DNA from 3 places in the Desulfitobacterium dichloroeliminans LMG P-21439 genome. Region 3 is predicted to be linked to each of the others. Evidence: a T-box and tRNA genes for the amino acid it is inferred to sense, from the RefSeq annotation. Region 3 holds a T-box; the other regions hold tRNA genes.
What was found. The T-box of region 3 lies ahead of ileS (isoleucine--tRNA ligase). A T-box ahead of a tRNA ligase gene usually reads a tRNA of that ligase, here a tRNA-Ile.
Positions count from the first base shown of each region.

Region 1 (4,920 bases), 1.0 Mb from region 3:
TTTTAAAAAATGCTATCCATTTGAATTGAATGTTGATAATACGACTTATGAGTATAAGACCAATACTAGCTTAGATAAGTATCAAGAAGGTAAACACCCTAATATTGCTTCATATACTCAAGATAATATGTACGGGAAAACATTTGAATATGATTTGATTATAAACAATCCAACACTTGACTTATTAATAACTGAATCGATGAGCAATAGAGAAGAAATTATTGGACTAATGGAACTGTATAAAAGCGGGAAGCAGATTTCTGACTATGAAAAGAAGTTAAATGGCAGTGATGAAAATCAACGAATTATAGCAAGTATAAGATCAAATTCCTTATGGGGAGATGATCAAAAAGCTAAAGCTATCATAGCTTCTCGATATCTTAATTCAGTTGGGAAAGGAGAAAATGCGTTGGAATTAGCATATGTACTAGAAGAAAATCTTGCTAATAAGGGAACTGCCAAATATAAAGAATTTATTGTTCCTAATTATATGAAAAGAGCCATCGCATGGATATGTAAATGATTTCAATAAATTCAGATACATTGATTCCAATTGAACAACATTTTCGAGTATCTGCTGGTCCCGGTGCTGGTAAGACATATTGGATGGTAAATCAGATAAAAAATGTTTTACATACGTCAAAAAGATTAATGAAAACTCGTAAAATTGCTTGTGTTACGTATACAAATATCGCGGTAGAAACAATATTAAAACGTTTAGGAACTAGTGCAAGCCAAGTTGAAGTTTCTACGATTCATAGTTTTTTATATAAGCATATAGTAAAACCATATGCTTCATTCCTAGTCGCTGATTATGGTTTGGATGCAGCAGAAATAGATGGCCATGATGATTCGGTTTTACACTTAAAAAAAGTTGTTGAATGGATTGAAAATCATCCTAATGCTAATAAGTTAAAGCACCCATATGCTGTAAATCAATTAACAAAATTAGATACCAACAAGAGAGCGCTTATAGGTTGGTTATCATCGTTAAGTTATAAAATCGATAACTCCAATAATTTGAGAATTGTAGGAGATAGAGAAAAAGCCTTTTATTTAGAAGAAAGAAACGGAAAGATTGAACGTAGATATTTAAATAAAAAATGCCTGGATATTCTTGAAACAGATTTACTTGGATACAAAAAGCTTTATTGGCAAGAAGGTTTTTTAGATCACAACGATGTTCTATTTTTCAGTTATCAACTTATAAAAAAGTACCCTTTTATTTTAAAAGTTTTACAAGCCAAATTCCCATATTTTTTCGTGGATGAATTTCAGGATACCAATCCAATTCAAGTGGCTATCTTGAAACTAATAGTTGAAAAAGAAACTATTGTTGGAATAATAGGCGATGAAGCTCAATCTATTTATTCATTTCAAGGTGCAGACCCAAAACAATTTCATTCTTTTGAATTGCCATATATTGTGGATTATGAAATGGCTGATAATAGGCGAAGCACCAACCTCATCATTGATGTATTAAATAAAATTCGTGTAGATATAAGACAAAATAAATTTAGAAATGTAAATGGAGAAAAACCAATTATTATCATTGGCGAGAGAGTTGCCGCTCTTAAAAAAGCAAAAGAAAACAGTAAAAATGAAGCAATATATTCATTGTCAAGAGATAATATAACATCTAATTTAATGAAGAAAGAAATCGGAGGTACATCTTTTGATGATACACTAATCGATCAACTTTCAGATATAGACAAATCAGGTAGTAGCAATCATTATAGAAGCAAAGTGATTATTGGTTGTGTAAAAGCAACAGAACTTGCTCATGAAGGAAAATATAAAGATGCAATTAAAGAATTAGAGCAATTGTTTAAGGAGAAGAATAACAAGAGCGAAAGAAAAAAAGAAGGACTTAAATATCTATGCTTACTTTTAAAGAAATATGATGAATTGAAAAATAACTCTCTGTTTGATTTTTATTCATTTGTGAAAAGTGAAATTAAACCAGATATTTCAAGTTTAAGAAGTGGTGCGCCTAAAACATTTTATGAAGATCATAGTTATCTACAATTAGCTTTATGTGTAAGGATCAACGAGGATATTAGTAAGAATAAGACCATCCATAAAGCGAAGGGCGATGAATTCGACAATGTTTTTGTTGTATTAAAAAATGAAAAAGATTTTGAGTTTTTTTTGAAAACAAATCTATTCGGCGATGAAGAACATAGAATTTTTTATGTAGCAATAAGTAGAGCTGTGGAGAGATTATTTATCAATATACCATCATTATCTAAAGATGATTTGCCAAAGTTAGAAGGTTTGTTCAATATAATTGAAGTCTAGAAATTTTTGTTATGGATTGACTTAAAGGATGGTGATCTCACTTCGATATTTCAAGAGGCTGGCATTTCCGGTCTGCACTTTCCACGGTAACCATATCGCTGGTAGCTGGTAGTATCAGTTCGGATGACTGCTAAAAATATAGATTTTATTCTGAGATGAACAATGATTTCCGAGCAGAAGATTATGAGCAGAACGAGAAGAAAAACTATGGCATCTATATTCACCTAACTTGCCATAATATATTCATAGAAGGATTCGAACGGCCGTTAAGAAAATGCGCCCTTTGGAAGCATTTTTAGGCCCGGCGTGATAGCGTACTGAAAGTACGCGGAGCGAATCCCTCCTTCTCCGCCAGTCAATATATAAAGCACTATTCCTCGATAGCTCAACGGTGGAGCAACCGGCTGTTAACCGGTAGGTTGTAGGTTCGAATCCTACTCGGGGAGCCATGGCAGGGTAGCCAAGTGGTCTAAGGCAAGTGGTTCATACCCGCTCATTCGAGAGTTCAAATCTCTCCCCTGCTACCACACCTGCGGGTGTAGCTCAATGGTAGAGCGCTAGCCTTCCAAGCTAGTTACGTGAGTTCGATTCTCATCACCCGCTCCATACAGAAATTTTAACCGCACTGAAATCAGTGCGGTTTTTGTTTAATTCATTATGAAAAAAGCTGGTTGTATTTATTGCATTTATTTAATAACGCACATCTTTTTAATAATGTTTGCAACAATCTGCATATCATGATAAAATTATACGATAATTGTTTCTGAGCGGAAAGTTTGCCACGAGGATACATCAGATAACACTGGGGCGTTTGTGTTTTGTGGTGGTGTCTTCTTAATTCTTGCTGCAAAAAACAAGGATGATGTCACCTGGAAAAGGGTGACTTATAACACGATATTTTATGGCTGTAGCTATAATTTTAAAAATTAGGAGGTTTATCTTGACTAAAGAAAACAAATTACAGATTATTCCCCTCGGTGGATTAGGGGAAATTGGGAAGAACATGACCATCATCCGGTATAATAACCAGATTCTAATTATTGATGTGGGTATGGCTTTTCCGGATGATGATATGCCAGGGATTGATGTCGTTATTCCCGACATGACGTATATCATGGAAAATAAGGATTTAGTCCTCGGAGTTTTAATCACTCATGGTCACGAAGATCATATCGGAGCCCTACCTTATCTGCTCAGAAACTTAGACGTACCCGTTTATGGAACACGTTTGGCTCTTGGCATAATTCAAACGAAATTGAATGAAGCTAAGTTAAGTAATGTTAGAACTGTTGAGATTGCTCCGCGAGATTCGGTGAAGCTCGGTGTATTCAAAGTTGAATTCATTAATGTCAGTCATAGCATTCCCGGTGCTGTTGGTTTAGCCATTCATACTCCGCTGGGAACTGTCGTACACACCGGAGACTTCAAGCTGGACCACACCCCGGCAAGCGGGGAAATGCTCGATGTTCACAAGTTTGCTGAGCTTGGGGATAGAGGGGTGCTTTGTTTGCTATCGGACAGTACCAACGTCGAACGCACAGGCTTTACTCCATCAGAAAAATTTGTAGGACAGAATATCGATGAGGCGTTTTCGAGCGCCGAAGGACGAATTATTTTTGCTAGCTTTGCTTCAAATGTCAATCGATTGCAACAAGCTATTTTAGCAGCGCACAAATACAATCGCAAGGTTGCTGTTGTTGGGCGTAGTATGGTGAATGTCGTGGATATTGCCTCTGATTTAGGCTATTTGGATATCCCTGAAGATACGTTGGTTGAAGTGGACGAAATTGTTAATCTACCCGTTGAAGAAGTATGCATTCTTACAACAGGTAGCCAAGGTGAGCCTATGTCAGCTTTAACGCGGATGGCTCAACATGACCATCGTCAAATATCTATCAGCCCTGGGGACACCGTAATCATTTCTGCATCACCTATTCCCGGTAACGAGAAGGCTGTTGCACGTAATATTGATATGCTTTTCAAGCTTGGTGCAAAGGTGATATACGAGCACATTTCGGGGATGCACGTATCTGGGCATGCAAGCCAGGAAGAATTAAAGTTGATGATTAGCATGGTTAAACCCCGTTACTTCTTACCTGTGCACGGTGAGTATCGTATGCTTATGAAGCATGCGGACCTTGCTGGTGAACTTGGTATACCAAAGGAAAATACATTTATCGCCGAAATCGGCAATGTTATCGAGTTCACTCGACATGGCGCTAGAATTGCTGATAAAGTAACATCCGGTCGAGTTCTCATCGATGGCTTAGGTATAGGCGATGTGGGTAATATAGTATTGAGAGATCGCAAGCAACTCTCACAAGATGGGATCCTTATTATTGTGCTGACCTTAAATGGCGCTAATGGATCTATTTTGTCAGGACCGGATATTGTTACCCGAGGATTTGTCTATGTAAGGGAATCTGAACCGATGCTTGATGAGGTTAAGGAAAACACACGTAGAATTATGGCTCGGTGTCAGCAAAATGGCATTCGAGAATGGGCTAGTCTTAAAAACCAGATTCGTGATGGGGTTGGCAAACAACTTTACGATAAAACAAAGAGACGACCCATGATTATTCCTATTATTCAAGAGGTTAAAGGTCTTTAAGTTTAAAC
Region 1 covers NC_019903.1:1,799,889-1,804,808, forward strand. The annotation lists gene DESDI_RS08540 (ATP-dependent nuclease) at 1-523, shown strand, start outside; gene DESDI_RS08545 (UvrD-helicase domain-containing protein) at 520-2,301, shown strand; tRNA gene DESDI_RS08550 (tRNA-Asn) at 2,676-2,750, shown strand; tRNA gene DESDI_RS08555 (tRNA-Ile) at 2,752-2,828, shown strand; tRNA gene DESDI_RS08560 (tRNA-Gly) at 2,834-2,907, shown strand; gene DESDI_RS08565 (ribonuclease J) at 3,242-4,912, shown strand.
Region 1: it has a tRNA-Ile gene. The T-box ahead of ileS (isoleucine--tRNA ligase) is inferred to sense a tRNA for this amino acid. The anticodon was not compared.

Region 2 (4,920 bases), 140 kb from region 3:
CATTTATATGGTATGCACCGAGCCCATCAAGGAATCCGCGAACGAGGATTCGCTTTGTTGGCAGAAGGTTACATGGATGTTATCGCCTTGCAAAAAGCAGGCTTCAAGAACGCGGTAGCTTCTTTAGGAACAGCTTTAACCCGTGACCAGGCTAAATTGATTCGTCGCTACACAGGACGAGTAGTTATCGTCTACGATTCGGATCAGGCAGGAATTCAGGCAACACTACGAGCCGGAGAAATAGTGCGGGATATGGGCTTTCGCGTAGATGTCTTAAGTCTAAGCGGAGCTAAGGACCCGGATGAATACTTGAAAACCTTCGGAGTAGAAGAATTTAATAAAGCTCTCGCCCAAGCAGAGCCTTATATTCAATTTAAATACCATGTGTTAATCAAAACTAACCCTCCCGGATCAGCTCCGGAGAAAGCGGAATTAGTCCGAGAACTAGCACCCGATATCGTGAAAGTTCAGAGCCCGGTCGAGCGGGAAGGGTACGAGCGGTTTCTAAGTCTGGAGCTTAGTCTAACCTTAGATAAAGTCCAAGAGGAAATCGCCGGATTTGATCAAAAAACTGCGAAAAAGACGGCTGACAAGGAAAATTTAAGGCAGAAACAGGATATTTATGTAAAAAACAGGGATAATATCAATAGGTGTGCAAATCCATCTTCAGATGAAGTGTCAGTCTCTGATGGGGTGTATCGAGCAGAGCGGTTTCTTTTGCGTCTTTTGCTTGAGCAGCTGATTCCCCTCTCCAAATTTAAGGCAGATCTCGAAGCAGGATTTTGGAAAGTACCCTATCATCAACAGATATATACGCATATTGAAAAAGCACCCAAACTGGATAATGGAGCTCTACCGCACATGGACTCTGATGCTTTGTTAAGCAAAGTTGCCGAGCTGATGCTTGAGGAGATAGATTTATCCCATCCGGAACGACTTTTTCAAGATTGTCTGAAACAGATTCATTCCCTAAAAGAGGAAGAAACAGTAGAAGAGCTTCAGGCTCGCATGGTGGACTTAGAAAAATCCGGTGATTTGGCAGGCGCTTTTGCCCTGCTAAAAGAGATAGGAGAGCGGTTGAGAAGTGGCGAAAACTAAGGTCATGAGCACAAAAAAGAAAGAGCCTCAGGAAGGAGGGGAATCCATGAGCGTTAATCAATTGAAGCTCGATGCGGTGAAGGAACTGATTCTACAAGGCAAGAAGAAGGGTTCTTTAACCTACCGGGAGATCATGGATGCCCTCCAAGGAATTGAGCTCACCGCCGATCAAATTGACGAAGTGTATGAACAACTTGGCAAGATGGGAATAGACGTCATCAATGAGTCAGGTGAAGTCGAAGCCTTAGTCAAGGTCAATGATACCATTGCAGATGACGATGTGGATGAGGATGAAGTAGAAGAAGAGGTCGATGTGGACCTTTCTATTCCTGAAGGTGTGGGGATTGATGATCCAGTCCGTATGTACCTGAAGGAGATTGGCCGAGTTCCCCTTCTTTCCGCTGAAGAAGAGATCGAACTTGCCAAACGGATGGAGCAAGGAGATGAGAGCGCCAAACGCCGTTTAGCAGAAGCTAATCTGCGTCTGGTTGTCAGTATTGCCAAACGTTATGTAGGCCGGGGGATGCTATTCCTAGACTTAATCCAGGAGGGTAATCTTGGTCTGATTAAAGCGGTAGAAAAGTTTGATTATGTTAAAGGCTTCAAATTCTCTACCTATGCTACCTGGTGGATTCGGCAAGCGATTACCCGGGCGATCGCTGATCAAGCACGCACGATTCGGATTCCAGTGCATATGGTAGAAACCATTAATAAGCTCATCCGTGTCTCGCGTCAACTCCTCCAAGAATTAGGTCGCGAACCAACCCCTGAGGAAATCGCCACCCAAATGGATATCTCCGTGGAGCGAGTGCGGGAAATTATGAAGATTGCACAAGAGCCTGTATCCCTCGAGACACCGATTGGAGAAGAGGAAGACTCTCACTTAGGGGACTTTATCCCCGATGAGGATGCGCCAGCGCCCTCTGAAGCGGCGTCCTTCATCCTCCTAAAAGAGCAACTGGAAGAAGTCTTGGAAACACTTACTCCTCGCGAGGAGAAGGTATTACGTCTGCGCTTTGGTTTAGATGATGGCCGCACCCGTACCTTAGAAGAGGTCGGTCAAGAATTTGGGGTGACCCGCGAACGGATTCGTCAGATTGAAGCGAAAGCACTGCGGAAACTTCGCCATCCTAGTCGGAGCAAAAAGCTCAAGGATTATCTAGAATAAGACCTACTTTTGAAAAGCATGGCATTTGTCTATCGATTGGGTTGAGCTAGGGATAAATTTGAGAAATAAAAATTTGTCCCTAATGCTTGACTAGTAAATACGAATCTCGTATAATAAACCCTGCGAGAGCATTCCTCGATAGCTCAATGGTGGAGCAACCGGCTGTTAACCGGTAGGTTGTAGGTTCGAATCCTACTCGGGGAGCCATTTTTTTTGGGCCTATAGCTCAGCGGTAGAGCCCCCGGCTCATAACCGGTTGGTCCCAGGTTCGAATCCTGGTGGGCCCACCAACCCGAAACGGCCCGTTGGTCAAGCGGCCTAAGACACCGCCCTTTCACGGCGGTAACACGGGTTCGAATCCCGTACGGGTCACCATTTAGAACGAATGTAGCGAGATGTGTATAACATCTCGCTATTTTTGACATATGCCATAGTTAAAGGAGTCGGAAGGAGATTTCTTATGACAGTTTCGGTGAATATTGGTCCACGCCTACACATGGTGGCAACCTTTGTGCCTAAGGGTTCGCAGCTAGGCGATATTGGAACAGACCATGCCTATCTGCCCATCTACCTGTGGGAAAGTGGAAGAATAGAGAAGGCTATCGCCGTGGATGTCCACGAAGGACCGTATCGCTCGGCCTGTGCCGCCATTAAAGGACGTGGTTTAACCTCGGTTATCGATGTCCGCTATGGAGATGGCTTAACACCGATTCAGCCGGGGGAAGTGGATACACTGACCTTAGCGGGGATGGGTGGGAACACGATGTTGGAAATTTTCGCTGCCCAAGGGTTGGTGATGTCCCAGGTTGAGGACCTCATTCTGCAGCCCCAAGGCGCCGAAGGCAAAGTCCGCTTAACCTTACTTCAAGAGGGCTGGAAGATGATAGAGGAACGCTATGTAGCAGAAGAAGGACGTATCTACGTGGTCATGCATTTCTCCCGTCGTGTAGGGTACACATGGGAAGAATTGCAGACAAAGGTTCATACGTGGCTCGGGAAGCTTCTCATAGACGTGGCCTCTCCAGAGAGTCAACAAGATCAAGAACTATCCGAAGGTCTGATTAGGAAGTGGATTTGGGAATTTGGCCCCCTGGGCCTCGAAAATCCTCAAGAAGAGCTGCAGGTTCTGATTCATGAGCAAAAACAAACGCTACAGAGAACCATTGGTGAGATGCAGAAATCAGCCCAAACGAAAGTGCAGAAGCGAATAGATGAGTATAACCTGAGCATCAGGGTGTTGGAGGGGATGGAGAAATGCCTGTTTCGGTCGGTGTAATTGCGCAAACCATTGAAAAGATTGCCCCCAAGGCGTGGGCTGAAGAGTGGGATAATGTCGGTCTGTTGGTAGGAAGCTTTTCATCTTCTGTCGAGAGAGTTCTAGTGACCTTGGATCTTACTCCGGGCATATTGGAAGAGGCCATACAAAAGGATGCCCAGCTTATCGTCGCGCATCATCCGATTATGTTTCGGCCCCTTAAGAACCTGCGCTCAGATAGTCAAGGAGCACACTTGCCTCTAAAACTTGTTCAGGCTGGGATTGGTTATTATGCCGCCCATACCAATTTGGATCAAACTACATACTCTTCCTGCTGGAGCTTGGGGAAGGCCTTGGCTCTGGACAAGATGGAGTATTTGCGAGTTACGGATGCGGCTCATCCATACGAGGAGCCAGCTTATGACTTGATTCCGCTCTTTAATACGGGTGCAACTCGGGGTTATGGGGTGATGGGATATCTCAAGGAGCCAGTGAGTTTGGAGGCCATAGCAAGCTTACTGACTGTTGAGCTGAAGAAGCTTGCGCCCTCGAACCTTGAAGGGAAGCCTGTTTTACGTTTAGCGGGAGACTCTCAGCGGCGGATACGCAAAGTAGCCATAGTGAATGGCAGCGGCGGTAGCTTCATTGCTAAGGCCCTCTTCAATGGGGTGGATCTCCTGATTACAGGCGATGTGGATCATCATGAAGCTTTAGATGCCCTGGAGGCAGGATTATCCATCATCGATATGGGTCATTTCTGGGGTGAAGTTCCCATGGTACAGACTCTAGCTGGGTATTTAAGTAACGAAAAAGCTCTAGCTGGGGTAGACGTGCTAATAAGTCAAAGAATGAAGAGTCCTTGGCAGTCACTATAGGTCACTTTCCTTAAAAAAAGTGAATCTAGTGATTTGAATCACGGATTATAAATAATAGTTCTGTTAAACTAAAGGTGAGTGAAAATTCACTTTAATTACTATGAATTTAGGTGCTCGCCACTTAAAGTTCACTTATAAATAAGGAGGAATAATTTATGAGTCGTACCGAAATTTTAAGCCAAGAGCGTAATCGTATCATCATGCAGTTGTCTCAAGGTGTCAAGGAAAGTAAAGCAAAATTGCTAACATCACTGATGGATATCGATGCAGAGATGGAAGAGTTAGAAGAATCTGAGAAAGCTCTGCAAAAAATTAATTAGATTGGAAGCAAATCCATATTAATCAATTTGACCAAAAGGGCAGAATGAAGTAATATAGTTAAGCGAAGTCAATCAGATGGTCGCGGAAGCAGGAACCGAAAGGTTGCTTCTGAGGAAAGTCCGGGCTCCATAGGGCAAGGTGCTGGGTAACGCCCAGTGGGAGAGATCCTAAGGACAGTGCAACAGAGATATACCGCCGATAGC
Region 2 covers NC_019903.1:2,972,763-2,977,682, reverse strand. The annotation lists gene dnaG (DNA primase) at 1-1,098, shown strand, start outside; gene rpoD (RNA polymerase sigma factor RpoD) at 1,085-2,266, shown strand; tRNA gene DESDI_RS14165 (tRNA-Asn) at 2,399-2,473, shown strand; tRNA gene DESDI_RS14160 (tRNA-Ile) at 2,482-2,556, shown strand; tRNA gene DESDI_RS14155 (tRNA-Glu) at 2,566-2,641, shown strand; gene DESDI_RS14150 (tRNA (adenine(22)-N(1))-methyltransferase) at 2,727-3,542, shown strand; gene DESDI_RS14145 (Nif3-like dinuclear metal center hexameric protein) at 3,521-4,396, shown strand; gene DESDI_RS18120 (hypothetical protein) at 4,552-4,716, shown strand; RNA gene rnpB (RNase P RNA component class A) at 4,781-4,920, shown strand, end outside.
Region 2: it has a tRNA-Ile gene. The T-box ahead of ileS (isoleucine--tRNA ligase) is inferred to sense a tRNA for this amino acid. The anticodon was not compared.

Region 3 (4,920 bases):
AAGGGATTTTTTTGGTCTTTAACTAAATAAGGAGTGATTAATATACTATTCGTTTATCAAGTAATTCACACCGTCATCACGATCCTTATGTATGCTATCATTGCACGGGCGTTGCTATCTTGGTTTCCTAACGTACCCTATAATGCTTTAGTTCGAGCTTTGTATGAAATTACAGAGCCTCTGTTGAAGCCCTTTCAGCGGTTTCAGTTTGGGGGGCCTGGATTTGGCATTGATATTTCTCCGATTCTCGCCTATTTTACCCTTATGATTATTAAGACGGTAGTTTTACCCGTCTTATTAAGTCTTTTGCTTCGCTTTTAGAGGCTAACTATGAACTATCGGATGGATCGTGCTATCTTGAATTTTTGGTCTGATAAGGAGTTAAAACTTGAAGGGGCTCATCTGTTGGATTTGTGCGAGGAAGCCATCAGCACTTCAAGGCCGGTTTGGACTCCCTTTTTAAGTCAAGCCCTAGGGAACTGGTTCGGAGGGATTCTGCGAAGTGAAGGTCTCGCTTTTCGAGTCGAGGGCGGATTGCCAGACGCGGAAAGGGCTCGATTTTTAATGGTTGAAGATGCCGGTATGCTTGATCAAGTTGCCAGTGAGGTTAAAGTTATACGTGCAAAGCCCCTTGACCCGCGTGGGACGATGGAACATCGTCAGATTTTGGGTTCCCTGATGGGCATGGGGTTAAAACGGGATGTAATTGGGGATATTCGTGTCGGTGAACACTGCTCTTTTGTAGCGGTAGCCCATGGCATCGCCGATGTTTTGCTCAGCCAATGGGATAAAGCCGGGCGGGAACGGATCCAGGTGGAGCTCGTCGAGGGAAATCAAGAGATTCCGGCTGAACAGGGAGAAGAGTGGCGCATTACCGTAGCTTCTTCAAGGGTAGACGCAGTAGCTTCCAGTAGTTTTAATGTCTCTCGCTCTACCTTCCAAGAGCTCATTCAGCAGGGGAAGGTAAAGCGTAACGATCTAGTGGTGTCCAAACCAGACTTGGAGGTTAAGCCGGGAGATATCCTATCTTGTCGGGGCTACGGTCGAATTCGCTTAGTGGAATCGACGGGGACTCGCAAGGGAAGAATTGCCTGGAGCATCATACGATATATACCTCGGAAGACATAAGAGGGGGATGAATTATGGCATTAACTCCTATTGATATTCAGAATAAAGAGTTCCGCAAAGGGGTCCGAGGTTATCATACGGAAGAAGTGGACAAGTTTCTGGAAAGCGTAAGCAAGGAATTTGAGGTTGTCTATGCTGAGAACTTCGAACTGAAAGATAAGGTCCAACGTTTGGATGCGGAGTTAAGGCATTACAAGCAGTTAGAATCCACTTTGCAGCAAACGATGGTATTAGCACAGCAAACAGCTGATGAAGTCAAGCAATCTGCTCGCCATGAAGCTGAACTCATTCTCAAAGAAGTCGAACAAGAGAAAGTAAGGCGGATAACCGAAGCTCAGAATAAGCTGCAACATGTTAATGATGAAATCGAAGAGTTGCAAAAACGCCGAGAAATGACTCGCACTCAACTGAAATCCTTTTTGCTTGCTCAATTGGATTTGGCGGAAGCCTTTGAGAAGGATCGTGTCTCATGAATGCTTGCACTACCATAAGAGATTGTGCTAGAATAAAATCTAGACATTTTTTAAAGGGGAAGAAGATTTCTTATGAAGAGCATTTTGTATTCGGAGCTTGACTCCGACTTTCTTGTGCAAGGTTTAGGAATGCATAAGGAGGAACAAGGTTTTTTTACAGGGAAGATTGGGCGCCACGAAATAGAGCTTACCTCTTCGCCTGACACTCTGAAGAATATTGAAGAAACTCAAGTCATTTATATTGGCAAGGCCGAGCCTGGTCCTTATCGCGAGGGCGATATCTTGATGGCCGGAAGTGATGATCTTTTGGATCGCGCTTTCCATGCTTTGGATGAAATGGAGCAGCGGGGTGTGGTTGTCGGCTTATCTACCGAGCCGGATTCTTACCCGATGACTTTGAAACGGGAGGATCTCAATCAATTCACTATCGAGTGGAAAGATAAGAAAGTTCCCTATCTTTGCTTGTTTATGGGGGAGCCGGTCAATCTTGAAGGTCAAGCCAAACTGGTTACGATCGTCCGCAAGGTGTTAAACGATTAAATACCATTAGGTATGGGTAGTATAAAGTGTATCATAATGCTAAATAATTAAGAGCGTTGAAAAGGACTGTCCTTGAATGGAGCCTCTATAGCGAGCAGGAGATGGTGAAAGCCTGTGAGGTGAACCAAGGAGTATCCCCTTTGAGTGAAGTGCTGAAACTTTGAGTAAGCCTTCCGCCTCGTCCCCGTTAAAGGACTCCGAGTGGCTGGGACAACCGGCAACAAGGGTGGTATCGCGAGTAATATCCCGTCCCTTTTTTGGGGATTGGGATTTTTTATACTTTAACAGCAAAAAGGCATATGATCTCAGGGTCGCGCCTTTGTATTGAAAATCACAGGAGGAATTTATTATGGATTATCGGGATACGTTGAATTTACCGGAAACAGAGTTCCCTATGCGTGGTAATCTCCCCCAGCGGGAACCGGGAATTTTGCAAAAATGGGAAGATCTCGACATTTATGAAACAGTGCAAAAAGCACGGGACGGACGTCCGAAGTTTGTTCTCCATGATGGACCGCCCTACGCCAATGGGGATATTCACCTTGGCCATGCTTTAAATAAAGTCATCAAAGATATCATCGTCAAATATAAAACCATGGCTGGCTTTGATGCCCCTTATGTTCCCGGTTGGGATACTCATGGTTTGCCCATTGAGCAACAGGTCATTAAAAAGTTAGGGGTGAACCGCCATGCGGTCTCTGTGGTTGAGTTCCGCAGAATGTGCAAAGAGTACGCTAAAAATTATGTCAGCATTCAGCGTGAGCAATTTAAACGGCTGGGTGTACGGGGAGATTGGAAAAACCCCTATCTGACTTTGGAAAAAGAGTATGAGGCCGCCCAAATCGGTGTCTTTGGTAAAATGGCACGTAAGAATTATATCTATAAGGGCTTGAAGCCAGTCTATTGGTGCCCCTCTTGCGAAACGGCTTTGGCTGAAGCAGAGATCGAATACGCAGAGAAAACTTCGGATGCTATTTTTGTGAAGTTTCCTGTCAAGGAAGGCAAGGGCATCCTTACGGATGAAAACACTTTTGTCATCATCTGGACCACAACCCCCTGGACGCTTCCGGCAAATTTAGCGATTACCTTGCATGAGGAATTTACCTATGTACAGGTTCAGGTAGAAAATGAACATTGGATTGTGGCAGAGGGGCTATTAGATAGCCTTCGCTCGACTTGGAATTTAGAACTGCCTATTGAAAAGCGCTTTGTGGGGAAAGAACTGGAAGGCGTGATTACTAAACATCCTTTCATCGATCGGGATTCCGTGCTCATCCTTGGGGATCATGTAACCTTGGAAGCAGGAACCGGGTGTGTACACACGGCTCCTGGACATGGGGAAGAAGACTTTAATGTGGGCAAGGAATATGGCCTGCCAGTCCTTTGCCCTGTTGACCATCAAGGGAAATTTACTGCCGAAGGCGGGGCCTATGCCGGCATGAAGGTAGATAAGGCAAATCCGGTGATTATTGAAGACCTCAAGAATCTCCATGCCTTGGTTCATGAGGCTAAGATTAAGCATAGCTATGCTCACTGTTGGCGTTGCAAGAACCCCATCATCTATCGGGCAACTGAGCAATGGTTCGCCTCTATTGATGGTTTCCGCAAAGAGGCTCTGACCGAAATTGATCATGTCCAATGGATTCCCGCCTGGGGTAAAGACCGCATCTATAACATGGTGGCAGATCGGGGAGACTGGTGTATTTCACGTCAACGGACTTGGGGTGTGCCCATTCCCATTTTCTACTGCGAGGATTGTGGAAAAGAGATTATCACCGATGAAACCATCGCCAAGGTTCAAGAGATCTTCCGTGCCGAAGGCTCAGATGCCTGGTTTATCCGTCCGGCTGAAGAATTCTTGCCGGAAGGCTTCGCTTGCTCCTGCGGTGGCAAGTCCTTCCGCAAAGAGACCGATATCATGGATGTTTGGTTCGATTCCGGTACCAGTCATACAGGGGTGTTGATGGAGCGAGAAGAGCTTGCTTGGCCTGCTGACCTTTACCTGGAAGGTTCGGATCAACATCGAGGCTGGTTCAATTCCTCCCTTTCGACATCTGTTGCTGCCTATGGCAAGGCCCCCTATAAAGCTGTCTTAACCCATGGCTTCATTGTGGATGAAAAAGGACGTAAAATGTCCAAGTCATTAGGTAACGGTGTGGATCCCTTACAAGTAGCCAAGGATATGGGTGCAGATATCCTCAGACTCTGGGTTTGTTCAACAGACTACAAAAACGACGTTGCAGCCTCGCCGCGGATTATGAAACAGATGACGGAAGCCTATCGTAAGATCCGTAACACCTTAAGATTCTTGCTCAGCAATCTCAATGACTTTGACCCTGTTAAGGATCGGGTCGCTTATGAGGAGTTGCCGGAAATCGACCGCTGGGCTTTGCTCCAACTGGGCAAAGTTATCGACCGTGTTTTGCAGGGATATGAAAAATATGAATTTCACTGGGTCTATCATACCGTTCATAACTTCTGTGCGGTAGAATTGAGCGCTATTTACTTGGATGTCGTCAAAGATCGCCTTTATGTAGAAGGTAAGGATTCCGCTCTGCGTCGCGCTTCTCAGACCGTACTCTATGATGTCCTTGATGCTCTTGTGCGCCTGATTGCTCCAGTATTAACCTTTACGGCAGATGAGATTTGGCCATATATCCCCGCCGTAGCTGAAGGCTCGAATATCCAAACCGAGGAAATGCCAAAAGTAAATCCCCGCTGGATGGATGAAGTTTTGGAGAAGAAATGGGACACTCTATTGGCTGTGCGTTCTGAAGCG
Region 3 covers NC_019903.1:2,834,719-2,839,638, reverse strand. The annotation lists gene DESDI_RS13470 (cell division protein SepF) at 1-30, shown strand, start outside; gene DESDI_RS13465 (YggT family protein) at 34-321, shown strand; gene DESDI_RS13460 (YlmH family RNA-binding protein) at 331-1,128, shown strand; gene DESDI_RS13455 (DivIVA domain-containing protein) at 1,143-1,601, shown strand; gene DESDI_RS13450 (hypothetical protein) at 1,674-2,141, shown strand; T-box leader at 2,189-2,398, shown strand; gene ileS (isoleucine--tRNA ligase) at 2,491-4,920, shown strand, end outside.